DNA from 2 places in the Lysinibacillus sp. DFXJR4 genome. Region 1 is predicted to be linked to the other one. Evidence: riboswitches for the same ligand, from Rfam matches in the RefSeq annotation. Region 1 holds a riboswitch; the other holds the start of a gene.
What was found. A riboswitch is a leader RNA that binds a small molecule or an ion and turns the genes downstream of it on or off. The one in region 1 is predicted to bind cyclic di-GMP.

Region 1 (16,410 bases):
TTTATCCGCCAATAATTCTTTAATTTGCTCATAGATGGTCATAGCGAAGATTGCCTCCTTTTTCTAAATCCTCTTTATTTTATCAAAAGGCATACCCTTATTTTGTCCATATAAAAAAATCCATTTAGCTAAAGCCAAATGAATTTAATGTTGTAAAAAACTATAATGTCTATGAAGTAACGAAGCCTAAATAATAAATGTTTATATAAAATTAGAATAACAGAGGCTCATCGCACACCCCTAGGAAAGAAAGCTATGACGAATATTCTATTAAATAAAAAAAACCTTCTACCTAGCACAAATACAAGTCAATCATGCACATATTCTTATTAATTCAGCAATTCCCCCTCAAAACACAGATTTCCTTATGCATTCGACAAAACAAACCCCAAGTCCTGAATGGGAATTATATTGTAGTTTTTATTCCATACCGAATTTTTGGCGGTATCCGCATTTTCTACAAAGCTCCTCGACCGCTTCTCTCCGTGAAAATCCATCGACAATATTATTTGCACGTTCTCCTTCCACAATTTCACCAAAGGATTTCTCATGCACATTCCCTAAATTAATGACACCCTCACCATCTAGACAGCATGGCACAACCGTACCATCCACTAAAATAGCAGCCTGGCTTCGAAGTGCATGGCAAAAACCCTTTCCTTCATCCTCAGGGGCAAGTAAGCTTGGCCATCTAAATTCATGATCCTGATTCAAATAAATATTAGGAGCAATTTTTACACCTTTACCAGGCTGCACTTTTTCTTCTATGTGATAGTCTAGATGGTATTCATTCTCTAGAACTTCCAATGTTTCACGGTTTCTACGGGCAGCAATATCAGAGACATGGTCTTTTTGTAAATTCCATAAACGGTAGGAAATAATTGTATTGTATTCTCGCGCAGCACGAACAAAATCCAATATATCTCCTAAATATTTTTCCCGATTTTCTGATCCCTCATGTCCATCAAAGCTATGTAAAGAGAAATTGATTTGACGTAAGGCTGGTTTTCCTAGTAGCTTTTCACGATTCTTTTTAATCAGCGTCCCATTTGTTGTAATATTTACTTTAAAACCTTTTGCATGTGCAGCATCAAGCAGCTGGTCAATTCGGGGATGTAACAGTGGCTCTCCCTTTACATGCAAATAAATATATTTTGTGTGTGGACGTATTTCATCCAGTATGTGATTAAATTGTTCTACTTTTATCAGACCCTTTGCACGGGCAGTTGGCGGACAAAAACTACAGGCTAAGTTACAGACACTTGTTATCTCTATATAAACCTTTTTAAATGTTCTCAAAGTTGATTCACCGTTCCAGTTCTTTAAATATTCAAATCCTTTTTTATTTTAACAAATTTAGATGATAAGGGGCAGCTTTCAGTGTTGTCTTGTCCTCTATATTATTTATTCATTGTATGGCTACATGTACAAGTAAGTTCGAAAAATATTAATATCTTAATAATGATACTAAAATGAAGGGAGTGAAAACTATGTCTGATCATAAACGTGATAATGAACACTCAAAGGATCCAGCCAAAAATCATATTACCATCAATTTTACTTTTAATATCGGGAATACGGATATCCACTTTGAACAAAGGGCTGAGGGTGGTGGGCAAATCAATAAGGATGTAGGTACTAATGCCAACCAAGGCGGTCAAAATGCAATTAACGGCAGCACTAGAAACGTAAACTCTCAATTCGCCGATGGAAATGGTCGCAGCGGTATAGCTGGGAATGATAATGATGAAGCAGGAGGACAACAAGGAATAAAAGTAAGGGATAGTCTCGTTATTGACAGCGATATCCATTCATCCTCTAACCATAGTGAAAGTAATGAAGAGGAGATTGAATAAGAATAAGCTTTAATATACTGAACAATAAAAGCTTCTATTTGTTTGTAGTATTTCAACAAATAGAAGCTTTTGGTTTGAAAGAGCCTGCTCATACATTTCGTTTATAATTCTTTGTGCCATCATAAGAATATAATACAGGCTTACCTTCAACATATGTTTCTAAATGAACAGGGCGGCCCCAAAGCTGATAAATATACGGTAGGACATTTTCTAAATAATGTGGATCTAGCTCCATTCCCTCATAGCCATGTACTAAATAAAGCTCTCCATTTCGAAGATAATCTCCATTTTTGACGACAATATAAGGAAATCCTCCATTAACACGCATAGAAACGAGCTGATCCCTTACCATCTCATGTTCCTTATCTGTAATACGGTATTCATTCCCCTTTTTCTGGAACAAATAGAGATCCTCTTGTTTTGCTAAATCCTTTGTTAAATAGTTGCGAATAAAGGAGATATCCGATTCTATCTCCCTTACCTCAAACATTTTCTCCCTACCTGAATGCGGTTGAATACCTAGCTTTTTCATATCTTCTGTTGGATGATTATAACGATTTTCAATATCCTCAAATATTTTCACACCTAGATAATAAGGATTTATAGACGTCTTTGAGGGCTGCACTACGCCCGCATTTAATTTTGCATATTCAATTGTTTCCGCTGTTGTGAGTTTAAGCTCTCGCATAATGCGCTGATGCCAATAGGAAGCCCAGCCCTCATTCATAATTTTTGTTTCTAACTGTGGCCAGAAATAGAGCATCTCTTCTCGCATCATCGTCAACACATCCCGCTGCCAATTTTCTAGCTCACGGCTATGCTCCTCTAAAAATAATAATAGATCCTTTTCTGGCTTTGGCGGAAATTGCTTTATTTTCCGACGAATTGGACTTGATTGTTTTTCCTTATTGTCTAAATTCCACAAATCATCATAAGGCGATTTTGTGGGGATAATTTCCTCTTCAAATTCTTCCTCTGTATCCCAGGATAGCTTTGGACGTAAAATAGATGGATCGATATGCTCCTGAATTGCTAAAACTGCATCCAAGAACTTTTCAACCTCATCCTTGCCATAGTCTCTTTCATAGCCAGCAATCCGTTCAGCTGTGGCCGTCATGCTCTCCACCATATCTCTTCTAGTATTAGAGAAGCGTACATTATTTTTAAAGAAATCACAATGTGCCAACACATGAGCAATAATTAGTTTATTCTGTGTTAAGGTATTTGTATCAAGCAAAAATGCATAGCATGGATTCGAATTAATCACTAGCTCATATATTTGACTTAGTCCTAAATCATATTGGAGCTTCATTTTATGAAACTGTTTCCCAAAGCTCCAATGTGAAAACCGTGTAGGCATACCATATGCGCCGAAGGTATAGATTATATCTGCTGGACAAATTTCATAACGCATTGGAAAAAAATCTAAGCCAAAGCCTGAGGCAATTTCGGTAATTTCATCAATCGCTCGATGCAGCTCATTCATCTCCATTTTTTCTGCCCCCTCCTTTGAACATATAGGCTTGAAACGTTTCTGATTTATTCCTCATCTTTTTTGAAAAAGCTCTTTAAGGCATCATACACATCGCCTTTCTTTTTCAAAATATGATACCTAAATTTCGGATCATCTATCTTTTTGTAGGTGTACATTAGTGTAGAAAAACGATTATGCTGATTCACTTCACCATATCCAAACATACTCGAAACTTCCATTAACTCGTTAACCAGCTTCAAGCATTTTTCATTATCCATTGAAATGTTCTCACCATCTGAAAAATGCACTGGATAAATATTGTAGCGAGAAGGGTTATACTTTTCTCGAATTAGCTCCAGCGCTTTTATATAGGCTGATGAACATATAGTGCCACCACTTTCTCCCTTTGTGAAAAATTCTTCCTCCGTAACCACTTTTGCCTCTGTATGATGGGCAATAAACTCAATTTCCACTGTTTCATACTTAGAACGTAGAAATTTCGTCATCCAGAAGAAGAAGCTTCTCGCACAATATTTTTCAAAGGAACCCATCGATCCACTCGTATCCATCATCGCCAGGACAACTGCCTTGGATTCGGGCTTCTCAACCTCATCCCATGTTTTAAAACGTAAATCATCATTATGAATTGGCGTTATTTCTGGTTTTCCTTGCATCGCATTGCGCTTAAGTGCATTTAGAATTGTGCGTTTTTTATCAACATTTCCCATAAGACCTTTTTTCCGAATATCGTTAAATTCGATTTTTTCAGTTTTAATATCTGCTTTTTCTTTTTGTTGTAGATTAGGTAGCTCTAGCTCATTAAATAAGACTTTTTGGACCTCTTCAATGCTTACCTCAGCCTCATAATAGTCTTGACCTGGCTTATCACCAGCTTCCTTCCCTTTACCAGCAGCTTGATTGCCTCTGCCTGGCTCGCGAGCAACTACATCCCCTACATTACTGTCTCCTTGTCCTTGCCCAACATGCTTTGAATTATCATAGTTATACCGAATTTTATATTCATCCAGTGAACGGATAGGAATTTTTATAACATCACGGCCATTGGACATGACTATACTTTCCTCACTAACTAAATCAGGCAAATTATTCTTGATTGCATCTTTTACCTTTTCCATATGACGTTGCTGGTCCTGGTGCCCTTTACGATGGAGGGACCAATTTTCCTGAGAGATGACAAAGCGTTTGTTTTCGTGTTCAGTCATTTTTATCCTCACCCATCTGCTCAAATTCGCTTTTTCTATACTATGCTAGAAATCCTCTTTCTTGAACATTTTTCGAGAAATCAATTATGTTCGTTTTTTTTAGTATGAAGATAAAAGGAGTGGCCCTTAAATTGGGACACTCCTATTACTCCTATCAAACTTGCTTATCGATTTAACAGACTACCTACATATTGCAGCAATTCATTAGCAGATGCTGTATTATAGCCATGCTCATCGACTAATCTTGCAACAACCTCATTAATTTTCTTAAGCTGTGATTCATCCGGCATTTTTGAAGATGTTGTAATTTTCACGACATCTTTTAAGTCTGCAAATAATTTTTTCTGAATCGCCTCTCGTAATCTTTCATGAGAATTGTAATCAAAACGCTTACCCTTTCGAGCATACGCAGAAATCCGAATTAATATTTCCTCACGGAATGCTTTTTTTGCATTTTCTGAAATACCAATTTGCTCTTCAATTGAGCGCATTAATTTTTCGTCAGGATTCATTTCCTCCCCAGTCAATGGATCTAAAATTTTATTTTTATTACAAAACGCCTCTACATTATCAAGATAATTGTTCATCAATGTTTTTGCCGATTCCTCATACGAATAGACAAAGGCCTTTTGTACTTCATTTTTAGCAATTTCATCGTACTCACGACGAGCAACCGCAATGTAATTCATATATTTTTCGCGATCCTCTTGAGAAATGGAAGCATGTTGATCCAATCCATCTTTCAGTGCCCGTAAGACATCTAATGCATTAATAGATGGTATCTCTTTGCGAATAATAGCCGAAGAAATACGATTAATGATATAGCGTGGATCAATACCGTTCATGCCTTCATTTGGGAACTCTTTTTTAAGCTCCTCTAAGTCAACGGAATTAAATCCCTCCACATTTTCTCCGTCGTACAGGCGCATTTTTTTTATAAGATCCACACCTTGCTTTTTCGGTACTTCTAGTCTTGTGAGAACCGAAAAGATTGCTGCGGCCTTTAATGCATGTGGCGCAATATGCACATGGGACATATCACTTTCTTTTATCATCTTTTCATAAATATGCTCTTCCTGGCTAACTTTCAAGTTATACGGAATTGGCATAACAATAATACGGGAATGTAGCGCCTCATTTTTTTTATTGGAAATAAATGAACGATATTCCGTTTCATTTGTATGCGCTACGATTAGTTCATCAGCACTAATTAATGCAAATCGACCTGCTTTGAAATTCCCTTCCTGTGTTAAAGATAATAAATTCCATAAGAATTTCTCATCAAGCTTTAACATTTCCTGAAATTCCATCATACCTCTATTTGCCTTATTTAGTTCCCCGTCAAAGCGGTAAGCTCGAGGGTCCGATTCTGAACCAAACTCTCCAATTGTGGAGAAATCAATACTACCTGTTAAATCTGCAATATCCTGTGATTTAGGATCTGATGGTGTAAATGTACCAATGCCTACACGTTTGTCTTCTGAAAAAGTTATACGTTCAATCATCACATTTTCAATACGCCCATCGTATTCTTTTTCAAGACGCATCGTATTTAAAGGTGATAAGCTTCCCTCAATTCTTATGCCATACTCCTCAAAAAATTCATTACGCAAATGATGAGGAATCAAATGTAGCGGATCCTCATGCATTGGACATCCCTTAATTGCATAAACTGCGCCTTCATCTGTTCGCGAAAAATGCTCAAGCCCGCGTTTTAACAAGGTCACGATTGTTGATTTCCCTCCACTTACGGGTCCCATTAATAACAAAATGCGCTTCCTCACATCTAATCTTCGTGCTGCTGGGTGGAAATATTCCTCCACCAGTCTTTCAATTGCTGTTTCAAGCCCAAAAATTTCTTGCCCAAAAAATTTGTACATTTTTTGCCCATCGCGTTCCTCTACACCAGCACTTTTTATCATATTGTAGACGCGTGAATGGGCTGTTTGTGCAACTTCAGGTCTTTCCTTAATGATGCTTAAATAATCTGCAAATGTCCCTTCCCACTTCAGCCGATTTTCTTCTTCGCGATAGCTTTTCACTTTATCTAAAATGTTGATAGCCTTCCCTCCATTCAGGGCTTGATTTATAACATAGTATGAAGTAAATGACATTATGATACCCAATACTTTTTCTTTGCCAAAGTTTCTTCTTATTGTTCTATTTACCCATGAAAATATTGGCTGCACGATATTAGTTTATTTTAGTAACGGACTACAGCAATCCACTTCTTTTCCCACAAAAAGTACTGAATGAAGAAAAAAAATTCGGTTATTCTAACGTTAGAAAGGAGGTCCATTATTGAATCGCCATTTTATTTTTCTTTTATCATGGATATTATTATGGAGTTATACTAGCCCCACCATTGCTTTGGCAAATGATAAACCCTCAGAAGAAGAAATTTTACAGCAACGCATGACCTATTTTGTACAATTTGATGAATTGCTCATTCCATGGCATTTTTTAGCAGCCATTGACCAATATGAGCGCAATCTGCAATCCGTTCGTAAGGATATACCAAAAAGAGATGGTATTATCGCCATTCAATTTTCCGATGAATATTGGTCAGGCCCTTTAAATCCTATAAAAGAAGATACCTCTCCAGAAACGATAAGCTATTTTGGAGGAATGGGTCTCGATGGTAATGGTGACGGTGTTGCCAATCCAACAGACGATGCTGATGTCATATTTTCCATGGCTAGTTTTTTAAGCAAATTTGGAACAACTGATGAGGATTTTAAATTAGCTTTATGGGATTATTATGGAAGTGAGGAAGCTGTTAATCAAATCTTCACCATTTCCACTATGTATAGACATTTTAAAACAACCGAACTTGATGCTCATACCTTCCCAATCCCTACAAATTACGATTACAGTTATCGAGGTACATGGGGAGCTAACAGAGGCTGGGGTGGACGACGCATCCATGAAGGAACAGATATTTTCGCTAGTTATGGAACTCCTGTAGTTTCTACTTCATATGGTGTAGTGGAAATAAAAGGCTGGAACCAATTTGGTGGCTGGCGAATAGGCATCCGCGATAATCATAATTCATATCACTATTATGCCCATCTTGGTAGCTATCATAAGGATATTGAAGTAGGTGACATTGTCGAGCCTGGCACTGTTCTTGGTTATGTAGGAAGCTCTGGCTATGGCAAGGAAGGTACATCGGGTAAATTCCCTCCCCATCTGCATTATGGTATCTATAAATTCAATGGTCGCACAGAATGGGCATTCGATCCATATCCTTCATTATTACAATGGGAACGACTAGCCAAAAAGGCAAAGGCAAAACAATAATTGAGTAGCACTTGATGTTTTTACAGCAAGTGCTTTTTTTATTTAGGTAGAAATACTTAACGAGCAGTGAATTTTTTCAGGAATATTTTAGGAGCATATACATTTCACTACTCACGAAATTTTCCTCTATTTATTATTGTACTAAAAAACTATTTTAAATTTTCCCACTAAAAGGACTTATTTATACACTGATTTAGTTATAAAATAATATTTGTACTATAACAATTTGCATGTGATGCGGATTATTAAACACGAAAAAGGATGGGAAAGATGAAAGGGATATTTCAGTTTAAAACACTTAAAGCAAGGATTTTAGGTGCATTTCTTCTATTGTTAGTTTTTGTTTTTTGCTTCATAACCTATACTTATCTTTCTAATACTCAGATGGAGAAGCAGGCAAAGGGTCTAGTGAACGAAGATTTAATTGTTATGACAGCAAGTAAAAATTTAGCCATGTCTATGAGTGTTCGATTATCATCGGCTTTAAGCTATGTTGTATCAGGCGATGAAAAATACATAGAGACGTTCAATCAATACCGGCAAATTGCAGAGGAAAGCAATAGTATTGTAGAAAAATTTGAAAATACACCGGAGCGTGAAAAACTAGTAGTAATGGCACGGGAATGGAGTAATCGTGTAAATACTCAAGTATTTGATGTCTATAAAAGAGGTGATAAAGAATTAGCATTACAAAATTTAACAGCCATTAATGATCTTGTAACGGAAGTTCGCATCGGTTATGAGGAATTAGCCAATAATCGTTCAGAATCTATTACCAACGTAGGGAATGAAGTTGTCTCTACAAGTTCCAGTAATAAAACTATTGGCACAATAGCTAGTATTGTCTTGACGGTTGCTGGCATTGTTATTGCCATTATAACTGCAAGTAAGATTTCAAAGCCCATTACGATTGTTTCAGAGCGTATGGGAGAATTAGCAAATGGTAATCTCCGCCATAAGCCGCTATTTATAGATCAACAGGATGAAATAGGTCAATTAATGCTGGCCGCAAATGAAATGAATCAAAAATTAAAGCAAACAATTAGCTCGATTCATACTGTTTCAGAAACTGTAGCAGCAAGTAGCGAGGAGCTTGCTCAATCTGCCAATGAGGTTCAAACGGGAACAGAGCAAATAACCGTAACAATGCAGGAGCTTGCCTCTGGTACTGAAACACAGGCATCTACTGCAAGTGATTTAGCGGAAACAATGACATCATTCCAACACCGTATTCATGATACGACAAAAGAGGGCATTGAATTGAACAAGCATTCAGGCCATGTTCAAAGCTTAACTTCGACAGGTAAAAATTTAATGATTCAATCTACACATCAAATGAACGCGATAAATGAAATTGTTTTAAATTCAGTAAGAAAAGTCGAAAGTTTAAACGAGCAATCGGCGGAAATTTCCAAGCTAGTTTCGGTTATTGATGATATCTCAAATCAAACAAACCTGCTTGCTTTAAATGCTGCCATTGAAGCAGCTCGCGCAGGAGAACATGGAAAGGGCTTCGCAGTAGTAGCCGACGAGGTGCGTAAGCTGGCTGAACAAGTCCAATTCTCCGTGACAGATATTTCAACAATCGTTAATCGCATCCAAGGAGAGACTGGCAATGTAACAGCAGCACTCCAATCAGGCTATGAGGAAGTAAAAAAAGGTTCAACCCAATTAAATCAGACAAATGAAACCTTTGAACAGATATCAGGTGCAGTTGAGGATATGATTCTCAATATTAACGCCATATCGGAAAATTTAAATAAGCTAGCTCAAAACTCTGAATCCGTCAATACCTCTGTCGATGAAATGGCCTCGATTTCCCAAGAATCTGCGGCAGGTGTGGAGCAAACAACAGCAACCATAGAGGAAACCGCAAGTACTATGGATGAAATTTCAAGAAGCGCAAGCCAGCTCGCCGGTTTGTCCGAAGAGCTAAACAGTCAGTTGCAACAATTTAAAATCTAAAAATCCAGCGCTTCTCGATAACTGTTTTGGGACTGCTTGGTTGTTTCTTGCCCTGACCGAGCAGTTTGGGGGACACCTGAGCAAGTTCTTGCCATACCCGAGCAGTTTGGGGAATCACCTGAGCAAGTTCTTGCACTGCCCGAGCAGTTTTGGGAACCACCTGAGCAAGTTCTTGCGCTGCCCGAGCAGTTTTGAGAGCTACCTGAGCAAGTTCTTCCCATACCCGAGCAGTTCCTGAGGACACCTGAGCAAGTTCTTATCATACCCGAGCAGTTTTGGGAACCACCTGAGCAAGTTTTTCCCCTACCCGAGCAGTTTTGAGGGCCACCTGAGCAAGTTCTTACCATACCCGAGCAGTTTGGGCAATCACCTGAGCAAGTTCTTGCCATACCCGAGCAGTTTTGGGGGACACCTGAGCAAGTTCTTGCCCTACCCGAGCAATTCCTTTGCCCCTCAATTAACTTGTTGCTAAATCAAATTTTTATGAAAAAAAGCTATTCCGATTTATGTTAATGAATCGAGATAGCTTCTAAATTTTATTGCCAATGGCGAATGGGTACTCTTTCAAGTTCATAACGCTTGATAATCACACTTATCTTCTGATACCATTTTTCACATAGCTCTAAGGACTCTAGGTACTCGTCCTCCTCCCTAGAAATGGGCTCCTCTTCATCTAAAAAAACAAATTCTAAAATAGGGTCTGATAAATTATCAGCTACAATTTTCAAAGCTAATTGAGAGACAGTATTATACGCAGGATCATCTTCATCAATCTCCTCTACTTCAACATCCTGCTCATCCTCTAATAAAGAACCACTGATTAAATGATTACTTGTTCTTGCAATAAATATTTCATCCTCCACTATTGCTACTTCATATATTTTATCAAAGTGGATGACCTTTTTTATCAATTCCTCCTCTAAATCTTCCCTACTTGCAAAATAAAGTGTATTCGTTGGTTCGTCTAACAATAAAGCACTTAAGCTATCCTCTGAAAGGATACACTGTGTATGGGGAATTGCCAGCAGCTCTCGCTCACTTGCCTCTCTCATATCTTCTAACCATTTTAAATAACTATTACGCTCTTTCAAGTAGTGTATACTTCCGACAATTATTAGAACTATGCCTATAAGAAAATACAGCCTATTAAATAGAATTGATTCAACTGCATTTGCTAGTAATAAATAGATAATTCCTAGAAAAAAGACAAAAAAGGTTTTCACCTATATCCCACCCTCAAGAAGAAAATGATAGAACAATTACAACCATATATAGTAGAAATTCTATTCTACTCATCACCTTTTCATTCTTAAATATCAAGGGTATTTTAAGATAGAAGTAATAAAAATAGCGAACCTAAAAAGATGATGGCTGCGCAATACAGACATCATCTTCTTATAAAGTTGCCTAAAATTTTTTAAATTACTTCATTAACTCTTCCTTGCTTCCGACATCATCTAGGCTCTTATCTTGTTCTATCCTGTGCATTTCAAGTACATGCTGTGTAGGAGGAATAAGTAAGCTCACTACAACAATGGTGATGCCTGTAATCACAACACCTGAGAAAACAGGAGCCTGCCATAACTCATTCAATAAGCCTAAGAAACCTTCAGATTGGATATTGAGGCTCGGGACATGTGTCAATGATGTAACGATATAGTATACCAGCCCTACTGAAATACTTGCCCAAACTGCTGGCGTACTTACTCGCTTCCAGAATGGTCCTAAAACTATTGGCCAGAAAATTGTTACGAATATAATGTCCCACGCTAAATACGCTAAATCAATTACTTTTTGGAAGCTCAATGCGAGCACTAAGCCTAGTAAAGCACTTGCAAGAATAATAGCACGGGAAAATCTTAATAGCTTTTTAGGATCGGGGTTACGGTTAATAAAATCTAAATAAATATTTTTTGTTACAATTCCAGAAGTGGCAACATAGCATGCAGCTACCGTTGACATCCCCATAGCAGCCATTGCCGTTAGGAAAATTGCTGCTAATAATGGAGGGAAATACCCTTGTGCAAATGTAAGCATTAATGTTTCTGGATTTGAACTATCAGGATAAATGGTCTTGAATGCCTCTCCTAACATTCCTGGAATCCAACTAATTGCAATAATAATGGACCCTGCAATAATCATACTACGCTGTGCTACTTTCGGGCTTTTGGCAGCAGCTACCCTTTGCCCTAAATCCACTGCTGGAATGTCGCCAAGTGCTAGCACAAGATAAAGGGTCCAAAACTCTGCCCCAGCCTTTTCGAATAATGTACTGATATTCCACCATTCAGGATTGAATGTAACATCTGGATAATAGAACAAAATGAAAATCGTTATTCCTAAGATCCCTGCTACTGCAAGAGCACCCTGTACAATTTCCGTATAGGCAACTGCCCATAGCCCACCAATCACTGAATAAAGAGCCGTTAGGGATACAAATAGTAATGCAGCAGGCACAAAATCAATTTGTAAAAGCTGCTGAATAATATATGTTCCACCCACAGTTAGTGCAGCCGCATTAAAGACCCCAAAGGCTATTGCCATCACGACTCCTGTATATGCACCTAGCTTCTTACTTCCATATCGTAGTCCATAGTAATCAGCTAATGTCCAACCCTTCAATCTTCGTAGTGGCTTTGTCCAGATAAGTGCCCCAAGAATCATACAGGTGCCTAAGCCGCCCATTGTTGCTGAGCCTTCAAAACCTCCACTTGTATAGCCTGAACCAACAGCAGCAAAAAAGAAGGGTGCTGCTAATAAGGCGGCAACTAAGCTTCCTGTTACAACAGATAGCGGCATGCTCCATCCAGCAACAATTAAATCCTCGGCAGTATTTACACGCTTATAGCCTTTATAGCCAATATAATAAATAAAAATTAAGTATAAGCTAAAGATGATTATATTTAACATAAGTATGGCTCCTTAGTTTTTCGCTTTATCCGTTCATAACAACCCCACCATTAGGCGTTAAAAGCTGTCCTGTATAGAAATTAGCATTTTCTGAGGCTAAAAATAATACACTCTTTGCAATTTCCTCCGGTTGTGCTAATCGTTTTAAAGGATATTTAGCAGACTCCTCCTCTACGTAGTTGTCACCAAATTCCTTAAGAATATCAGTAAATGTGCCACTAGGAGCTACTGCATTGACTAAAATAGAAGGAGCTAATTCTCTTGCTAAAGCTTTTGTAAAGGCGTTAATTCCACCTTTTGCAGCCGAATAATGCGTAAACTCTTCACAGCCTAAACTACCAATATCAGAAGAGATATTAATAATTTTTCCACTGTTTTGTTCCTTCATTCTTTTTGCTGCTTCACGACAATTATAGAAGCAGCCATATAAATGTACCTTAATCATTTTATCCCATTGCTCGTCAGTCAAATCTGTAATGCTTGAAGCCTGAGCAAATCCGGCGTTATTGACAAGAATATCAATTGCGCCTAAATGTGTATCCATATATTGATACATGTCTTGCACTTGCTGGGAATTCGATACATCCGCATTGAATTTAATTGCCTGAACACCAAACTTTTCTGCTTGTGCACGAACCTCTTCTGCTTCCTTGTCATCCCCAATATAGTTTATTAAGAGATTAGCACCGTGTTCCGCAAAGCCTAATGCGATAGCTTTGCCGATGCCTTTACTTGAACCAGTTACAAGAACATTTTTTCCTTTAAAATTAATTTCCATAATGATCATTCTCCAATTTGAATTTCGAAACGAGTGCCTGTAATTCTTCTGCTGTTTTTCCTAATGAAGAAGATGCCTCTTTTACTTCCTGCATTGCTGTCAATTGATCTTGTGTTGCTGTTGAAACATTTGATGAGAATTCCGAAGACTGCTCTGCTGATTGTTTAATGTTATTTACAGATGCAGCGACTTCCTCAGATGAAGCAGATATTTGCTGAGATGCAGCCGAAATTTCACGAATTTGGCTTGCAACCTCCTCAGACGAAGTGAGAATTTCCTTAAAGATTTCTCCTACCTCATTGGTAAATTCCATCCCAGCCTTTACATCCTCTTTACCCTTCTCCATAACCGTAATAGAAGCGTTTGAATCAGCTTGAATTGTACTAATCAAATTGTAAATTTCAGTAGCAGATTGTGATGATTGCTCAGCTAAACTTCTTACCTCATCAGCCACCACCGCAAAGCCTTTTCCGTGCTCTCCAGCTCTTGCTGCCTCAATAGCGGCATTCAATGCTAATAAATTTGTTTGATCGGCGATAGCTGTAATAAGGCTAACAATATCGCTAATTTTTTTCGTATTAGAATGTAATCCATTGATGGTTGTTCCAATTTGTTCCACAGAGCCATTAATTAGCTCCATCTGTGTAATTACTTGCTGAACAACTTGATTCCCACGTTCGGAAGCTTGGGATGCAGCAATAGATGATTCAGCTGCTGTATTAGCAGAGTCTGCAATTTGCTGAATGCCTGTCGCTGTTTCTTCCATTGCAGCCGCTGTTTCTTCTGTCATCACCATAGAAGCCTCAGCATTTTGTGTAATTTGTCTCATATCCTGAGCAATATTTGTAGAACTGTTATATGTCTCCCCTGCATGCACAGTAAGCTGATTAGCTGCAGAAGATACATTGTTTGATGTATTTCTTATGTTTAAAATGATATGTTGCAAATTGGACACCATCTTATGTATAGATTCAGATAAATTTCCAATTTCATCCTTCGTAATTTCTAAATCAACATTCATCAATTCACCATTTGCCACCTGATTGGCTACATTTACTACCTTCTTTAATGGCTTTAGTAAACGATCAATAATTATGTAAACTAAAATTAATAAAATGACAATACCAATAACAGCAATCACAATCTGTTTAGTAACACTTTTTTTAATAATGGTGTTAATGTAATCCGCAGAATAATCAATACCCAATAATGCTATTAGCTGCCCGTTATCATCCTTAATAGGACTAAAAACCGTTCTCCATGAACCATACGGATCCTGGAAAATATCAGTTACCTCTGTACTGTTATTTTTAATAGCCAATTTAGCTGTTTCTACATGCTCATCTGCTAAATCCTTAAAAATTTCACCTGCTTCATACACATCATTTAAATTGGTCGTATAACCTATAGGATTGACGCCACCCTCATCCTTGACATCCCATATGTAGCTCCAGCTCATAATTCCTTGTTCCTCTTGGATCTTATCGAGCTGCTTTTGAACTTTTGTAAATTTAGCGTTGGTTTCCCCTTTTTCGGTCAATAAAGCTTTAATTTCATCACTATCAAGATTCATGGCTGTTAATAACCCAACACTTTTTAACTCTTGCTCTAAATCTACAGTCATTCGATTGTTTAATTCTCTAATACTTTGTGTAGTAATCACTGTTATTAGAAGTAAAACAATAATGCTAACTGTTAGTAAAAGTTTGTTTTTTAATGAAGCATTTTTTAAGAACTTCATTACTACTTCCCCCTTATCGAATTTTTTATAAAAAATAACCTATTTCAAAAAAGAAATAGGCAACAAAGAATATAACTAGCATTATATGTACTTAACTAGCAATCTTTTGCAACCCAGCCATCATAGCATTTATTGCCTTAGACCTGTAGCTTTGCGTCCCTACTTTTCAGTAGATTTGCCTATCTTTTTCCTCCTCAAATTAACACAATGGGTAAAAGTAGTCAACGGAACCATTTTAAATTACGCATTTCTTAATACTTTTTTACCATCAATTAACAAACAATAGAATGATTAGAATGACATACGAACACATAAAAAGAGCAGCTACAAGTATTTAAAATTGTAGCTACTCCTATATTTTTATATTCACTTACCCCTAAGTGTTTATTCCTATTAAAGTAAACTATACGTTGTGTGTCATAAGTAAGACTGTTGGTATAAAAGATAAAACAAACATACATAAATACCATACTGATGTACGACGTAATGAAAAACGAACCTGTTTTTTCTCTGCATAAAAGATGTCTAAAATAATTGCAACAATGAGTGGCGTACTAACACATGCAATAGCAACTAATAAGATGTCAAAATAAACCATAAAAGCACCCCTCTGTTCGTAAACATTTATTTTCCCCGTTTGTGACAACTTTGTGTCATCTAAAGTGTACACAATTCCGTCACATTTTGTCAACTAAATTTTAAAAAGAAAATCGTGATTTTCATAGTATATTCGCAACATTTTAGAGCTATTTACGTAAGATTATCTATTAAAAGAGCAACTACAAAATAATAGCTGCTCTTTTAAATATCCATTTATTCTCTATATTTATTTGTCAATCCTCTTAAAAAATTTCTCACGAATCGATCGCCACATTCCTTATAGTTGCGATGACTTGGATTTCTTAAAATGGCACCTAATTCACCTTTCGAAACATTAACACCGCCATCATATAAAATATCCAACATATCCTCACTTGTTAATGCTAAAGCAATTTTTACTTTCTTTAATAGCATATTATTAGGACTTTCTTTTCCTGAAATCAGTTGTGTTCCCTCAGCTTGTCCAGGCTTAGATGGCTGTGGTCCTCGCTTAAATGTGATGAGCCCATTTAAGAAAGCCTCAAGCATTTTATTATTACATTTGATGTATTCTTCTGGTG
Region 2 (16,410 bases), on a different contig from region 1:
GTGAAACATATGTCCGTGGTATGGTTGACTTCTTCCTGTTGCTAGTATTAACAGGAGCTGGTGACGAGCTACAAGGCATGAAAAAGGGCATTATGGAATTAGCAGACGCCATCGTAGTGCACAAGGCGGATGGTGATAATGTACGTTTAGCCAAAAAGACTGTATCTGAGTATAAGCAAATTTTGCATTTCTTACAGCCAGCTACGCCAGGGTGGATGTCTACTGCTATGCCGGTTAGTTCATGGGAAAAACGCGGTCTCGACAAAGTTTGGGATACAATCGGAGAATTTAGGCAAACCGTCGAAGCAAATAATTACTGGTCGATTAGACGTCAAAATCAAACTAAGGATTGGTTCCAATCAATGATTACTGACCATTTAATTGATGCGTTTTATGGTAATCCAGAACGCAAGGCACAAGTACAACTGTTAGAAAGCCAAATTTTAAATGGACAGCTAACAGTAACACAAGGTGTAGATCGTTTATTTAGCGATAATCAAACATAGCTATAAACTGTTGTATCTTCATTTAGCAAAAGTGTAGTAGTGGAAGTATAGAAACCAATGCGAAATTACTGAGCAAGTAGGTGCACAAAATCGCCACTAACTGCTATGATAGGAGATGTATTAGTGTCAGTCTAAAGTCTAAGGTGACACGAACTTGAAAGGAGCTATCGCTATATGAATATGGATTACGATTTATTTATGCAAGAAATTTCAAAAACAGCACGTGCGGAAATTGAGGCTGCTGGTTATGAACAGCTACGCACACCAGAAGCTGTTGAAGAGGCGTTTGCTCGTCCAGGTACTACATTAGTCATGGTCAATTCAGTATGTGGCTGTGCAGGAGGTATCGCTCGTCCAGCTGCAGCACAAAGCGTTCATTACGATAAACGTCCAGATCATCTTGTTACAGTTTTTGCTGGTCAAGATAAAGAAGCAACGGCAGCTGCTCGTTATCACTTCGGAGAAGATCACTTACCATCCTCTCCATCATTTATTCTGTTAAAGGATGGACAAGTGGTAGCTGAAGTTGGGCGCTACGAAATTGAAGGTCATGATCCAATGTCTGTTGTAACAAATTTACAAGCAAACTTTGAAGAATACTGTGATGAGCTTTAATAATATTCATTAATTAATTTGATAAGATGAACGCCCCGCAGCAACATCACTAGTTGCGGGGACTGTTCCTTATCAATAATAGTAGATAATTGGTGCATTCTACTGTAATAATAGCAAAAATATATTTGGAATTTTTAAAATATTAGCTAAATGATTTACCTCAAAAATTGAATTGATTTGATGAATAGAATAAGTGAAGAGTAATGGAGGATGGGAGGCAGTCGACTTGAAGAAGTTTTCAATCGGCTATCGTACATTAAAAACGGCAACTGGTGCAGCCATTGCAATAGCCATTGCCCAGTATTTCGAATTAGCTTCTTATGCATCTGCAGGTATTTTAACAATACTTTGTGTACAGCCAACGAAGAAAAAATCCCTTCATGCTGCTTATACACGATTTGTCGCAAGTATTATCGGTATGCTTTATGCCTTTTTAAGCTTTGAGTTATTTTCATATCACCCACTTACACTAGCAGGGATGCTCATTATTTTTATCCCCACAATTGTATCACTGAAGGTAGCAGACGGCTTTGTCTCAAGTGCGGTAATTATTATGCATATTTATGCTGCTGAAAAATTCTCGTGGACATTGGTTTCAAATGAATTTGCTTTAATGGCAATAGGTTATGGAACGGGAATAGCAATTAATATGTATATGCCAGATATACAAAAGGAATTAAATTACTATCGAGTTAAAATTGAGGAGCTATATAGTAAAATTTTTTTAGAAATTGCTAATTATTTAAGAGAAGGCGATACATTGTGGGATGGGCAAGAAATAATTGAAGCTATTACAGCTTTAAATAATGCGAAATCACTAGCCTTTAAAGATGTTGAAAATCACTTTATGAGACGAAAAAATGATTACTATGTCTATTTTGATATGCGTGAACAGCAGCTCGAAATTATTGAAAGAGTACTCCCAAAAATAACAGCCCTGCCTGTTATAGTACAAGAGGCGACGATAGTGGCTGACTTTGTTCAAGATCTTGCTGAGCATGTTCATTCAGGAAATACGGCTAGTCATTTTAGAGAGAAGCTAGAGCAGGTGAGGCGAGATTTTGCCCAATTACCACTACCACAAAATCACGAGCAATTTTTAGCACAAGCGGCACTCTATCAATTTATGGAGGAAATGGACCGATATTTAGAAATTAAACAATCTTTTAAGGGGTTGAAGGTAAAGAAAGAGCGCCCGCAGTAATGCGGACGCCTAGCTTTTCATTACACTAACATCGATAAGCCGAATGCTAGAGATGAAATTATCATGATTGCGACCATCGTATAAACGACGATTTTTTGAAATTTTTTATTACTCATATGCTCGTTCGCTCCTTCTTTTCTTATAAATAGTTTAGCAAATCTGAAAAATTTCTCAAGTAGTAGAGTTTTGACAAAAAAGTCTGTAAAATAGAGTATGTACCATAACAGAAGGAGATGTCACCATGGAGAAAGTAGATCATATTGGGATTGCGGTGCGTGATCTTGATGAACGCATTACATATTATACAGAAACTTTAGGCTTAAAGCTGCTAAAAGTGGAAGAAGTAGAATCTCAACAGGTTCGTGTTGCATTCATAGATGCGGGTAATGTAAAAATTGAGTTATTAGAACCGATGAGTGAAAAAAGTACCATTCATGGATATATCGAAAAACGTGGGGAAGGTATTCACCATGTAGCTTTCGGTGTGACAGGGATTCGTGAGCGTATGTCAGAGCTTCGTGAAAAAGGTGTACGTCTTTTATCAGAAGAGCCAGGACCAGGTGCTGGTGGTGCAGAGGTAGCCTTCATGCATCCTAAATCATCTTTCGGTGTGTTATATGAATTATGCGATAAAAGTGGAAAAGGGGATAAGTGATTAGTATGGATATGTTCGACAAAATTAATGAGTTATATGACCGTAAGACGGTAATTGAACTTGGTGGTGGCTATGAGCGCATCGACAAGCAACATGAAAAAGGTAAACTAACTGCTCGTGAGCGCATTGAATTATTGCTGGACGAAGGTACATTTTTTGAAATCAACCCATTCATTACACATCGTACAGTTGACTTCGGTATGGACAAGATGGAAGGACCTGGTGATGGTGTAGTTACTGGTTTCGGTAAAATAAACGGACGTCCTGTTTACTTATTCTCTCAAGATTTTACTGTATTTGGTGGAGCATTGGGTGAAATGCATGCGAAAAAAATGGCCACAGTAATGGATCTTGCTGCGAAAAACGGCACGCCATTCATTGGTATCAATGATTCAGGTGGTGCACGTATTCAAGAAGGCGTCCTTTCACTTGATGGATACGGTCATATTTTCTATCGCAATGCCATCTACTCTGGCGTAATCCCACAAATTTCAGTAATTATGGGACCATGTGCTGGTGGAGCAGTTTATTCTCCCGCAATCACAGACTTTATCTTAATGGTTGACAAAACATCTCAAATGTTCATAACAGGTCCTAAAGTAATTGAAACAGTAACAGGTGAAAAAATCTCTGCAGAAGACTTAGGTGGTTCAAAAGTAAACAACGCTGTAAGTGGTAATGCACACTTCCGCGCACCATCTGAAGAAGAAGCGATTGATCAAATTAAAAAACTATTAAGCTATCTTCCACAAAATAATAAGGAAAAAGCGCCACGTCAGGCACGTCCAGAAGGTGACGACTACCGCCCTGAAATCGTGGATACTGTGCCAATTGAAACAACTCGCCCTTATGATGTACGGAGAGTGGTTGAGCAAGTAGTGGACGAAGGTTCATTTATGGAAGTTCACTCAGAATTTGCGAAAAACGTAGTAGTAGGTTTTGCACGTATCGCAGGTGAGTCTGTTGGTCTAGTTTGTAACCAACCAAAAGTACTTGCTGGTGGACTAGATATCGATTCTTCTGACAAAGCGGCTCGTTTCATCCGTACTTGTGATGCATACAATGTTCCAATCATCACTTTTGAAGACGTTTCTGGCTTCTTCCCAGGCGTTAAGCAAGAGCATGGTGGAATCATCCGTCATGGAGCAAAAATCCTTTATGCATACTCAGAAGCAACTGTACCGAAAATTACAGTTATTTTACGTAAGGCTTATGGCGGTGCTTATGTTGCGCTTAACTCTAAATCAATTGGGGCTGACCTTGTATTTGCTTGGCCAAACGCTGAAATCGCTGTTATGGGTGCAGCAGGTGCCGCGAATATTATCTTTGCGCGCGAGATTGCAAAATCTGACGATCCAGAAGCAACACGTGCAGCGAAAATTGAAGAATACAAAGAAAAGTTCGCAAACCCATATGTTGCAGCATCTCGCGGTATGGTAGATGATGTCATTGATCCACGTGATACACGTATTAAGCTAATTCAAGGTTTAGACATGCTTTCAAATAAACATGAATCACGCCCAGAGAAAAAACACGGAAATATTCCACTATAAAATTTGTACAAGCCCAGCAGCCATTTGCTGGGCTTTCCTGTTGGCACAAAGAAATTGACGAAAAATGATAAAAGATGACAGATAATTGAAACATTTACTCTTTTCATCCGTACAAATAGATAAGAGGAGTTGAGATGAATGGAATGGAAACAATTACAAAATGAACAGGAAATCATACATGCACAATTAAGAAATGTTAGTAGGTTAAATGAGCAAAAACGATTAATTGAAAATCAACTTGAGCGTGCACAACAGGACATTTACAAACATTCTATAGCACTCAATCACATTCGAACGAAACTTGATAAATTAGAAGGCTTTTCGTTTATGAATATGATTCGTACGTGGACGGGGCAGCAAGATGAGCTACGAGCAGAGAGAATTGATAAAGCAGCCGTTCTTGAATTAAAAATAAATGAAGCAAAGAAAATGCAAGAAGATTTAACAATCGATTTAGCACAAGCTGAGTCAAAGCTTACTCAAATTAATGAACAACATTTACAAGAAGCTTTAAACAAGCTGAATGCTAAAAAGAAGGGCTACCTACAAATACATGAGCCAGAGCAAGCAAAAAAATTAGAGCAATTAGCCCATGAAGAAATAGTAACGAAGCAATTAATTATAGAAATGAAGGAGGCTGAAGAGGCTGGTGAAAATGCATTAACAATGCTTGGGCAAGCGGCTGCTTCTCTACATTCCGCTAATGGTTTTTCAACATGGGATACGTTTTTGGGAGGGGGACTTATTGCTACACATTTGAAGCATGATGCACTAAATCAGTCTGAAAATTATCTTCACGATGCTCAAATTGCTTTACAGCGATTTCATAATGAGCTTCTGGACATCCATGATTTATCAACGAAATCATTACATGTTGAAACAGATGGCTTTGTCAAATTTGCAGACTACTTCTTTGATGATATTTTCTCAGCCTGGTCAGTTCACTCCAAAATATCAACTGCTAGGGAGCAAGTGTCTCGTGTGCAAGATGATGTACATAATACAATTTGGCGTTTACAGGATAAGCATCATAAAGCGGTTGAATATCTTCAGTTACTTGAACGTGAAAAAGATGCTATCTTCCAACTATAAGAAGCTTGTGGAAAGGGATAAACTCCCTCTTTCACGAGCTTTTTATCTTCATTCAGCAAATGTTTTTTGTATCGAAAGCATAGTGGCAGATGTTTTATGCACGACAGCGGCAGCTACAGAAGACTCCCACATTTACAAATGGTGAGATGAATGCGGTTTTGTTTCCTTTTCAGTGGGTGTCCAAATACCTACTGAAATAGCGGAACTCAGTCTAAGAACGCCACGTCTTGTGGCAACGACTTAGTGACCAACATCATGTTGCTGTCGCTGCGTTAGCACTACGCTTTCGCACAAAAAACATCTGTTGGCCCAAAGCCTCTGGCGGATGTCACGGAATCGGAAAGGAGTTCTTTGTGCATGCACAAAGCCAATTCCGGACGCAATTATGCCGAGGCATAATTGATCTCCTTCCAAAAATTAGTCTCGAACTGCTAGTGAATTATTTCAACTCCTCTAACGTTGTGCTAAAATAATACATATACTATAACGTGGTAATACACGTAAACTAAGGGAGTCTTACAACATGACAAGTCGTTTAGTAGAAGAGTTTTTCGAGCTCGTACAAATTGATTCAGAAACAAAATATGAGCATTTGATTGCGCCGGTTTTAATCGACAAATTAACAGCGCTTGGTTTTACAGTAGAACAGGATGATGCCCATACACGAAATGGACATGGAGCAGGCAATATATTGGCTACTTTAAAAGGTTCTTTAGATGTTGAACCAATTTATTTTACTTCTCATATGGATACAGTTGTACCAGGTAAAGGGATTAAGCCATCTTTACGAGAGGATGGGTATATCGTGTCAGATGGTACTACAATTTTGGGCGCTGATGATAAAGCTGGGCTTGCAGCATTACTAGAAATGGTGAAACGTTTAAAAGAGCAGAATATTGAGCATGGAGATATTGAATTTATCATCACTGCGGGTGAAGAAAGTGGACTTGTTGGGGCTAAAGAGTTAGATTCATCCAAAATTAAAGCAAAATACGGCTTTGCAGTGGATAGTGATGGTAAAGTGGGTGGAATTGTTACAGCAGCACCATATCAGGCAAAAGTCTTCGCCAAAATTATTGGCAAAACTGCTCACGCTGGTGTAGCTCCAGAAAAAGGAGTATCAGCGATTACAGTGGCTGCAAAATGTATTGCACAGATGAAGCTAGGCCGTTTAGATGAAGAAACTACAGCAAATATTGGTCGTTTTGAGGGTGGTCAGGCTACGAATATTGTATGTGATGAAGTGAATATCCTTGCAGAGGCTCGTTCAATTGATAAAATGAAGCTCGATGCTCAAACGAAGCATATGCAGGAGACATTTGAACAAATCTCTGCATCACTTGGAGCACGTGCTGAAGTAGAAGTAAAGCTTATGTATCCAGGATTCCGAGTAACTGAAACAGATAAAGTCGTTCAAGTCGCAATGGCAGCAGCACGTAACATTGATCGCACACCGACCCTAGGGATTTCTGGAGGAGGTTCAGATGCAAATGTAATTGCAGGCTTTGGCATCCCTACAGTCAACCTTTCTGTTGGCTACGAAGATATTCATACAACAAATGAAAAAATCCCAGTAGAAGAATTAGAAAAATTAGCAGATTTACTAGTTGAAATTGTCAAAGAATCTGCAAAAAAATAACAGCAGAAATTGAAGGATGTGACCGCATGGAAAGTGTAAAAGCAGTAGTTTTTGCTTGTGGAACTGAAGAGTATGCAGTGCCTGTGGAACAAGCAATTTCAATTGAAAAATTAGAGCATGTAACACCGATTCCTCATTTACCTAATTATCTTCTAGGCTTCACAAGAATTCGTGGTGAGCTTATCCCAGTGCTTGATTTTGAACGTATTCTATATAATCGTTCTTCAAATGCTGTAACAGCACGTATTATAGTATTGAATACAGATGTTGTGAATTATGGATTACTTGTAACGGAAGCCCGTGAAATTCTAGATTTTGACACGTCTGTTTTACAGCAGATGGGACTTGTCAACTATTCAAAAACGCGTTATTTTACAGCAGTGGCAAACCTGGAAAATCGTATGATTACCTATGTGGACCCAAAAATACTAGTCAATTCACTAGAAGGAATTCGTGAAATTATTAATTACTTGCATAAAATGCTAGAAAATGAACAAGAAAACGTAGATGCTTGAAGGCTCTACGTTTTTTATTTTTAATAGTAAAAATAACCCGTTTGAATATGATTTTATTCCTCCTTATTAATGATTAGTATGCATTTTTCCTACAGACATTTTTATTTTTGCCATGTATGATAAGGAAAAGAAAACAACTGTAAAAGGCAAACTTGTCGAAAGAGAAGGACGCAAAGCCATGAGTCTAAACACTATTTTAGTGCATGATTGTCAGGTTACCAGGTTCTGTTCTAGGAGCTCTGGCAAATAGAATGGAGCTGTAAGACATGAAAAGTTGTTCCTTATTAACAGTAACTATTGTTATTTTTGTTACAATTGCCAGTACGTTTGGACTATCATTTGGAAAGGTAGACGCAGTGAACGTGGAAGATAAGGCTACTTGGTTATGGGATACTTCAAGGATTATTGAGGATGAGGCAGGAGTACTTTCGTTTTTAGAGAACAAGCAGGTAAACAAACTGTATTTACAGATTAATATGGATATAGTAAGTGCCGTCTATAAGCGTTTTATTAGTCATGCAACTGCAAGGGGTATCAAAATATATGCATTGGACGGAGCGCCAGATTGGGTATCTAAAGATGGCTATAAAATGCAGGATCAGTTGTTTGATTGGTTACATACATATAATAAAAATGCTGAAGTGACTGAGCGATTTTCAGGCGTTCATCTCGATATAGAGCCATACTTAAATAGTGGATGGAGCTATAATCAAACACAATCAATTGAATCCTATCAAGCACTTCTTACAAGAGCCAAAAAGGAAACCAAGCAATTACAATTACCTTTGGAAGCAGATATGCCGTTCTGGTTTGACGAAATTAAATACAACAATCAATTTGGAAAAGGATTACTTGCTGAATGGGTGATAAATCAAGTAGAGGGCGTTTCTATTATGGCTTATCGAAATACAGCAAAAGATATTATTAAAATTGTACAACATGAAGTAGCCTATGCCAAAAAAGTTAATAAATCCATTGTGATTAGTGTTGAAACAGGTGCATTAGATGATAATCAAAATATTACTTTTTATGATAATGGTGAAGCCTATATGAATAAGCAACTAGCACTTGTTCAACGTCACTATGCGAAAAAAACAAGCTATCAAGGGGTTGCCATTCATCATGTTGATAGTTGGATGAATATGCAGCCATAGTAGAGCAAAGTACACTTGATACTTATATTAATTATGCTAACAAACGTAGAGGGCTAGAACCTCCTTTCAAAGTTATTGGATTTAAAAGTAGATTTTGCGTTTAAACAGCTTTTTGGCAGTGAGCGCAACAAACATATAACTATAGTCTTTCTGAATGCCATTTTACAACGTACAGGTCGGGCAACTATTACAGAAGCAATGTTTTTAAATCAAGTGTTAGGTGGTGAATATCAAGACGATAAACAATCACGACTTGATATTGTAGTGAAAACGCAAGCAGGAGAGCTGATTAATATTGAAATGCAGCTTTCCACTCAGCAGGATATGTTTAAACGGTCGATGTTTTATTGGTCACGATTATTTACAACCCAGCTACAAAAAGGACTAGGGTATCATACACAACGCCCCACTATAACTATCAATATTTGCCATTTTACATTATTTGAAGAAATCGTCCATTATCATAGTACCTATCATTTATATGAGGATGCGTTACTTCAACGCTTAAGATCAAAAGACGATGTATTAGAAATTCACTTTATTGAAATGGACAAGTTTCTACATGCCTGGTTTAACCAAACATTAAACGCTCTGGACGATATTTTAGTTAGATGGTTATTATTACTTGGCATGGTAGATGCTCGTAAGCAAAAAACATATGATGATATTTATCTAGAATTGGAGGCATTAACAATGAAAGACGAAAACTTGCAACAAGCACTAAGTGCATGGGAAGAGTTAAGCCAAACACCTGAAACAATTATTGCCTACCAGTCTCGTTTAAAGTACATGATTGATGAAGTAGCTAAACTAGAGGATGCTAAATATCATGCACAACAAGAAGGAATAGAGAAAGGAATAGAGAAAGGAATTAAAGCGGTGGCAAAAAATATGATTGCATCAGGTTACGATAATGAACAAATTATGCAATTAACTAGCTTAACTGTAGAGGAAGTATTACAGTTAAGAACTGAAATCGAAGTTGAATGATGTAAAACACTAAGACTAAGAGCAAGGAGAAAGGTAGTCCTTTTAAAACCTAAGAAGATAATAAAACACCTCCAAATTTAGCTGGAGGTGTTTGACATTTTTTAAGAAAGTCGGCCACTATAGTCTTCAAATTTAAATTCACGAATGACTTTAATGCCCTCTTCATCATTGTAAGAAACGATTGAAGGTAAGTTGACGCCGTTAAACATATGGTTTTTCACCATTGAATAATGGGCCATATCTGTAAATACAAGACGGTCACCTGGTTTTAGTGGCTGCTCAAATGAATAATCGCCAATTACATCACCAGCAAGACATGTAAGTCCACCTAGGCGATATGTGTGGGCTAATTCATTCGCTTGACCAGAGCCAATAATCATTGGACGGTATGGCATTTCAAGTACGTCAGGCATATGACATGTTGCTGATGTATCTAGAATAGCAAGATCCATCCCATTTTCTTGGATATCAAGGACTGTAGCTACCAAATAACCAGTATTAAGGGCTACTGCTTCACCTGGCTCTAAATACACAAGCAGGTTATATTTTTCTTGCACATAATTAATGATATTCACAAGCTTCTCTACATCATAATCTTCACGTGTAATATGGTGGCCACCACCGAAGTTCAACCATTTCATTTGGTGTAAAACATCACCAAACTTTTCTTCTACTACTTCAATAATACGCTCTAACGTATCTGAATTTTGTTCACACATCGCATGGAAGTGTAAGCCATCGATGCCGTCAAGCTGGGATTTATCGAAGTTAGCCAAAGTTGTGCCAAGACGGGAATTCGTATAGCAAGGATCATAAAGAGCTGTTTCAATTTCAGAGTACTCAGGATTCACACGAATACCACATTCAATTGTTTTACCAGCAGATTTCACTTTATCCTTGAACTGAGCCCATTGGTTAAATGAGTTAAACACGATGTGATCCACATAGCCTAGAAGCTCGTCCATTTCATGCTCAATATAAGCAGGAGCATAAACGTGAACTTCTTTGCCCATTTTTTCATAGCCAAGACGTGCTTCATGCAGTGAGCTAGCTGTAATGCCTGCTAAATATTCCCCTACTAAAGGGAATGTTGAATGCATAGAAAAACCTTTAAGGGCTAGTAAAATGCGGCAGCCTGTACGATCTTGAATTGATTTTAAAAGCTCAAGATTTTGTGTTAATAATCGCTCATCCACTACATAAGAAGGGGATGGAACTTTTGAAAAATCAATTGGTTTCATCGGCTTAATTCCTTTGCATCTAAATCAAGGTCAAGTAATTCTGGGTTATGGCTTTCTTGCCATGGTAGACCCCATTTATTTAATGCATCCATGAATGGATCTGGATTGAAATCTTCTACATTCCAAACACCTGGTTTGCGCCATTCACCATTCATCACAAGCATTGCACCAATCATAGCTGGTACGCCAGTTGTATAAGAAATCGCTTGCGAACCAACTTCGTTATAACATTCTTGATGGTCACATACGTTGTATACATAGTACGTTTTTTCTTTGCCATCTTTAAGACCGCGAATAATACAACCGATATTTGTTTTACCTTTTGTACGTGGTCCAAGTGAAGCTGGATCTGGTAATACTGCTTTTAGGAAGTGGATTGGCTGAATCATTTGACCTTCAAATTCGATAGGTTCGATTGATGTCATGCCAACGTTTTCTAATACTTTTAAGTGTGTTAAGTATTTTTCAGAGAACGTCATCCAGAAGCGGATTTGTTTTAAACCTTTGATATTTTTCGCAAGTGATTCAAGCTCTTCATGGTATAGAAGGTAAATATCTTTTGGTCCGATTTCTGGTAAGTTATAAACCTCTTTTTTCTCAAGTGGTGCTGTTTCCACCCACTCGCCTTCTTTCCAGTAACGACCATTCGCTGTTATTTCACGAATGTTAATCTCTGGGTTGAAGTTTGTTGCGAAATGATAACCATGATCTCCTGCATTTGCATCCACGATATCGATATAGTGGATTTCATCAAATTCATGTTTTTGTGCATGAGCTGTAAAAACGCCTGTTACACCTGGATCAAAACCGCTACCAAGTAATGCAGTTAAGCCAGCTTTTTCAAACTTTTCTTTATAAGCCCATTGCCATTTATATTCAAATTTTGCCGTTTCAGGTGGCTCGTAGTTTGCAGTATCCACATAGTGCACACCTGTCGCTAAGCAAGCATCCATAATCGTTAAGTCCTGATAAGGTAGGGCAACGTTAATGACTACATCTGGTCCAAAAGCTTTAATAAGCTCAATAACCTCTTCTGTATTGTCTGCGTCTACCTGTGCAGTATGAATTTTTGTTTTTCCGCCATCTAGTTTTTCTTTTAGAGCGTCACATTTTGAAACAGTTCTACTTGCGATACAAATTTCCTCAAATACGTCCGAATTTTGAACACACTTGTGTACCACAACACTGGCAACTCCGCCAGCTCCGATAATCAATGCTTTACCCAATTGTCTACCCCCAAGTTCATAAAAGTATTGTCAAACAAGCTGATTATACAGAAATTTGATATAGTACTCAATCATTGTTTTAAAATTTTCTACAAAAAAATTTATTTTTCTACAACAATTGGACTTATTTTACGCCAATAAAGCTGAATGGTTCATCAATAACTAGAGGGGAATAGAAACACTAGTGATTGAAGTATTACTTTTTGAGTGAAAAGGAAGCACATGAAAAATTCCCTTTCCTACTAAAGCAGGAAGGGAAAAATTCAAATAGATTTTAATTATTGCTAAATTATTTTGAAAACCGATTTGAAATTTGTTTCTTTTCATCTCCCCACACATAGAAAAAGATCATGAGCAATGCACTTAAAAAAGCCATTACAAGGGCATAAGTACTGAGGGCAACATTCACTTGACTTTGTATAGCATAAATGAAAATAGCGCCTAGTGTTAATAAATTTCCAATAAAAAGCGATACAACATGAAAACGTCTATTCATAGCAAGCCCTCCTAAATGAAGATTTTATGCCCAATAGATGAAGATATAGCACTTCAATTATCTCATAATTCAGAACTTTATCCAATACTTTTTCCATTCTATTATTCATTAAAAGATGCTTTTTAAATACATCTTTTTATAGTATGATAGAAATAAAGTGAATATTCATAGATTTTTACTAGAAAGGGGAGATGATGAATCGTGAAATTACGAAATTCATTAACTTTTCAACTCGGAACGATCATTGCTGGTATCTTAGTGGTGATGCTAGGAATTACATCGTTCGCTACATACATAACGGCTTATAATAAATTATATGATGCAGCGGGAATAGAGGCATATGGATGTGCCAATATAACAACAGGCTTGATTCGCCCAGAAGATATGGAAAGAGCATTGCGTGGGGAGCAAGCAGCAAAAGAGAGTATTGGGAAGGATTTAAACTGGACAACAGGACACAAAGACATCTTTCAAACGCAATATATTTTAACACTAGATGGTACATTGCTAGCCTTAGATGATCATTTGGCAGAGAAGGGCTTTGCACCTGGAGATACATTTTACATGGACCAGGAGGCAATCCAATTATTACTTGAGAAAAAGCATCCAACATACTCCGAACCCTATACATATGGTGGAATGGAGCGATTATCAGGCTATGCACCAATTTTTAAGGATCATGACACAAGTAAAGAAATCATTGCCATCAGTGTCATTGATTTCGACGCTACTATTGTGAAGGAGCGAACTTGGGATGTTGTGCAGAGTGGTATTTTAATTAGTATTTTTCCAATGTTAATTGCTTCAATTATTACAGGCTTTTTAATTCGACGTAAAGTTAAGCCTATTACCTTACTAATTCATCAGGCCAAGCAAATAGCTAATGGTAATTTAGCGGTGGAGGAAATGAAGGTAAAAAGGAATGATGAAGTAGGAGATTTAGCAAGCACATTAGATCGTATGACTGTCAACTTACAAAATATGATTATGACGATGCGCACTACATCTATTACATTAGCCACAAATGCTGATGAAACCGCTAACACATTAAATGATATGTCAAATACGATTCAAGGCGTCGCGCACAATATCTATGAAGTTACGGCGACAGTAACAGATGGTCTGCATCATGCAGAAAATGCAACAGATGTACTTACATCCTTAGCAGAAGATTTACAAACTATAAAAGTGAAAGCAGATACAAGTGTTGAAACCACAAGAGGAACAATGAAAATTGCCGCACAAGGAGAGCAACTTGCTAAGGATATAAATAATGACATGACTTTAATCCGTAAAGGCTCTGATATGGTCAGTAACACGGTTAGTAATCTAGTCACTTCAGCAACGCGAGTTCAGGCTATTACCACATCCATTGCTGGGATTGCTGAACAAACCAATTTACTGGCTTTGAATGCCTCCATTGAAGCAGCAAGAGCAGGAGAACATGGCAAGGGCTTTGCAGTGGTAGCAGAGGAAGTTCGAAAACTTGCTGAGCAATCGAATCAAGAAGTATTAAAGGTTGACCAGCTAATACAGGAAATTATGGGACATATTCAGCAGGTTACTTCTTCGACGCAAGATAATACAAAATATATTGAAAAGGGAACAAAGACGGTTCGTTTAACTGCTCAATCATTAGGAAATATTTCAGCAGCGGTTTCACATACAGTGGAAGAAATTATTGAGATATCACATGCTATGACTTTGGAGGCAGAGAAATCAGATCATGTTGTTCAGATGATTCAACAATTAACGCAATCCATTCAAGAGATTAAGGAAACATTGAATGCGATTACAGCGGCAGCCCAGCAAACAACAGCAAGTATTGATGAGGTAGCGTATAGCTCAAATGAAACGAATCAAATGGCACATACACTTGAACAACATGTAAAGTCGTTCAAATTAAAAGAATGTTAAACGTTATTAAATATTTACCCTTGTAATACATGATATACGCTCCTTTTCTCTCGAGAAGATGGTAAACTACCAATAAAACGTTTCTTTTGGTGAAGGTGAGGGTTTTAATAGTGATCAAACAGTTTGATGAGCGTGTCCAACAGATTAATGAACTATTTGTAAATGGGAGCGTGAAGGAAAGCTATCAGTTAGCCAAAAATATTGTAACTGATAATGCATTCACAGAGCATACGGCATTTGCTACGATTCAGCAACATGTTGCTTTATTGGAGGCGAATGGCTATGCGAATATGCCTATTCCTACTGGTGAAAAGCTGAAGCAAAATATGGAACGAGCAGATGGCTCCTATCCAGAGCGTGATGTCCTTTCGGCTTATACGGGAAGCCAGGATGATGAGCAGTTTGGTAAAGTGGTGGATGAATTGCTAGCTGGGCCCATTGAGGCACAGGCGAATGCTTACTATATAATGGCTGAATATTTTGTTTTGGCGAAAGAGCATGATAAGGCAAATATTCAATACGCAGAAGCCATCAAACTACAACCAAATAAAGCACTTTACTGGGGGGCTTTTGCCCAATTTCTGAATCGCAGTGAGGGCAGTCCATATTTAGCCCTTCGTCTTATTGAAGAAGCAATTCAGTTAGATAGCATGAACCCACGCTGGTATTATATTCAAGGTAATATTTTTTTCCAGCTTGTTGCAGCTACAAAAAATTTAAGCTATTTGCCTGCCTTAGAGGATGCATGGGAAAAGGCTAAAAAGCGTTGCTCTGCTAAGCAGGTAATGTTAAAGATGGACATTGCGAAATCCACTGATATTCTTACTCAATGGAAAAAGCAAATGCTTTAAGGAAAAATGGCATCTTTCACCTGAGAGATGCCTTTTCACACCAAAAAGATTACGACTAAGTATTATTTATTTCTAGCTATATCGGGCTTGTTTAAATTTTCATTTTCAAAGAACACATCACAGCTATTTGTTTGTTTTGAATGCTAGTGCTCTCCGTGATTGTGTCAAGCTCCTTTACAGCTTGCTGTATAACCTCTTTTTTCTGTTAATACAGTCCCTTGCTTTTCTTGTTCTTCTATAAAAAATTTAGTAGCACTGGCATGTCCTGGGTACGATAAAAAAGAAACTCCTTATCAAACATACATATAATCCCCAATCTCACACTTTTCACTTTCCTATGAAGAAAACCAGATTGCATTAAAATATTCATCATCGGCATCTTGATCACATAGCTGATTTCCGTTCAGGTGAGAGAGAAAGTGGCTCAGTCAACGGCATTATCCGCTCGGGTGAAGGAGAAAGTCGCTCAGTCAACAGCACTATCCGCTCAGGTAAGGGAGAAAGTCGCTCAGTCAACAGCATTATCCGCTCGGGTGAGGGAGAAGGTCGCTCAGGTAACGGCACTATCCGCTCAGTCCACGGGCATTATTCATTATTTACTACTTAAAATCTTTCTTCCTGTAAAGCTGTCACAAAGCCAGAAATGGATACAAATGAATAATCTTCTTTTGTTTAATTTTCAGGATGAGAACAGTAACTCAAGCCTATTAGGGTCATCAATAATAGCATTCTTTTCCATTCAAACAGACCTCCTAC

Region 2: linked by a shared signal. The riboswitch ahead of AC2CGN_RS12945 (amidase) and the one ahead of AC2CGN_RS20085 (methyl-accepting chemotaxis protein) in region 1 are both predicted to bind cyclic di-GMP.

Annotation. Positions count from the first base shown of each region.
Region 1 covers NZ_JBXUNW010000014.1:47,548-63,957, reverse strand. The annotation lists gene AC2CGN_RS20145 (DUF7225 domain-containing protein) at 1-42, opposite strand, end outside; gene AC2CGN_RS20140 (radical SAM/SPASM domain-containing protein) at 421-1,299, opposite strand; gene AC2CGN_RS20135 (hypothetical protein) at 1,491-1,856, shown strand; gene AC2CGN_RS20130 (SpoVR family protein) at 1,945-3,348, opposite strand; gene yhbH (sporulation protein YhbH) at 3,396-4,553, opposite strand; gene AC2CGN_RS20120 (PrkA family serine protein kinase) at 4,718-6,613, opposite strand; gene AC2CGN_RS20115 (M23 family metallopeptidase) at 6,855-7,856, shown strand; gene AC2CGN_RS20110 (methyl-accepting chemotaxis protein) at 8,127-9,821, shown strand; gene AC2CGN_RS20105 (hypothetical protein) at 9,858-10,016, shown strand; gene AC2CGN_RS20100 (hypothetical protein) at 10,358-11,044, opposite strand; gene AC2CGN_RS20095 (sodium:solute symporter family protein) at 11,244-12,731, opposite strand; gene AC2CGN_RS20090 (SDR family NAD(P)-dependent oxidoreductase) at 12,757-13,509, opposite strand; gene AC2CGN_RS20085 (methyl-accepting chemotaxis protein) at 13,499-15,250, opposite strand; cyclic di-GMP riboswitch class I at 15,355-15,440, opposite strand; gene AC2CGN_RS20080 (hypothetical protein) at 15,654-15,848, opposite strand; gene AC2CGN_RS20075 (YehS family protein) at 16,064-16,410, opposite strand, start outside.
Region 2 covers NZ_JBXUNW010000005.1:49,177-65,586, forward strand. The annotation lists gene meaB (methylmalonyl Co-A mutase-associated GTPase MeaB) at 1-506, shown strand, start outside; gene AC2CGN_RS12905 (BrxA/BrxB family bacilliredoxin) at 681-1,121, shown strand; gene AC2CGN_RS12910 (aromatic acid exporter family protein) at 1,348-2,325, shown strand; gene prli42 (stressosome-associated protein Prli42) at 2,346-2,441, opposite strand; gene mce (methylmalonyl-CoA epimerase) at 2,567-2,980, shown strand; gene AC2CGN_RS12925 (acyl-CoA carboxylase subunit beta) at 2,986-4,533, shown strand; gene AC2CGN_RS12930 (hypothetical protein) at 4,672-5,625, shown strand; gene AC2CGN_RS12935 (M20/M25/M40 family metallo-hydrolase) at 6,149-7,264, shown strand; gene AC2CGN_RS12940 (chemotaxis protein CheW) at 7,291-7,779, shown strand; cyclic di-GMP riboswitch class I at 7,915-8,002, shown strand; gene AC2CGN_RS12945 (amidase) at 8,046-8,933, shown strand; gene AC2CGN_RS12950 (Rpn family recombination-promoting nuclease/putative transposase) at 9,009-9,923, shown strand; gene nspC (carboxynorspermidine decarboxylase) at 10,025-11,164, opposite strand; gene AC2CGN_RS12960 (saccharopine dehydrogenase family protein) at 11,161-12,390, opposite strand; gene AC2CGN_RS12965 (hypothetical protein) at 12,680-12,886, opposite strand; gene AC2CGN_RS12970 (methyl-accepting chemotaxis protein) at 13,088-14,803, shown strand; gene AC2CGN_RS12975 (tetratricopeptide repeat protein) at 14,914-15,654, shown strand; gene AC2CGN_RS12980 (hypothetical protein) at 16,074-16,410, shown strand, end outside.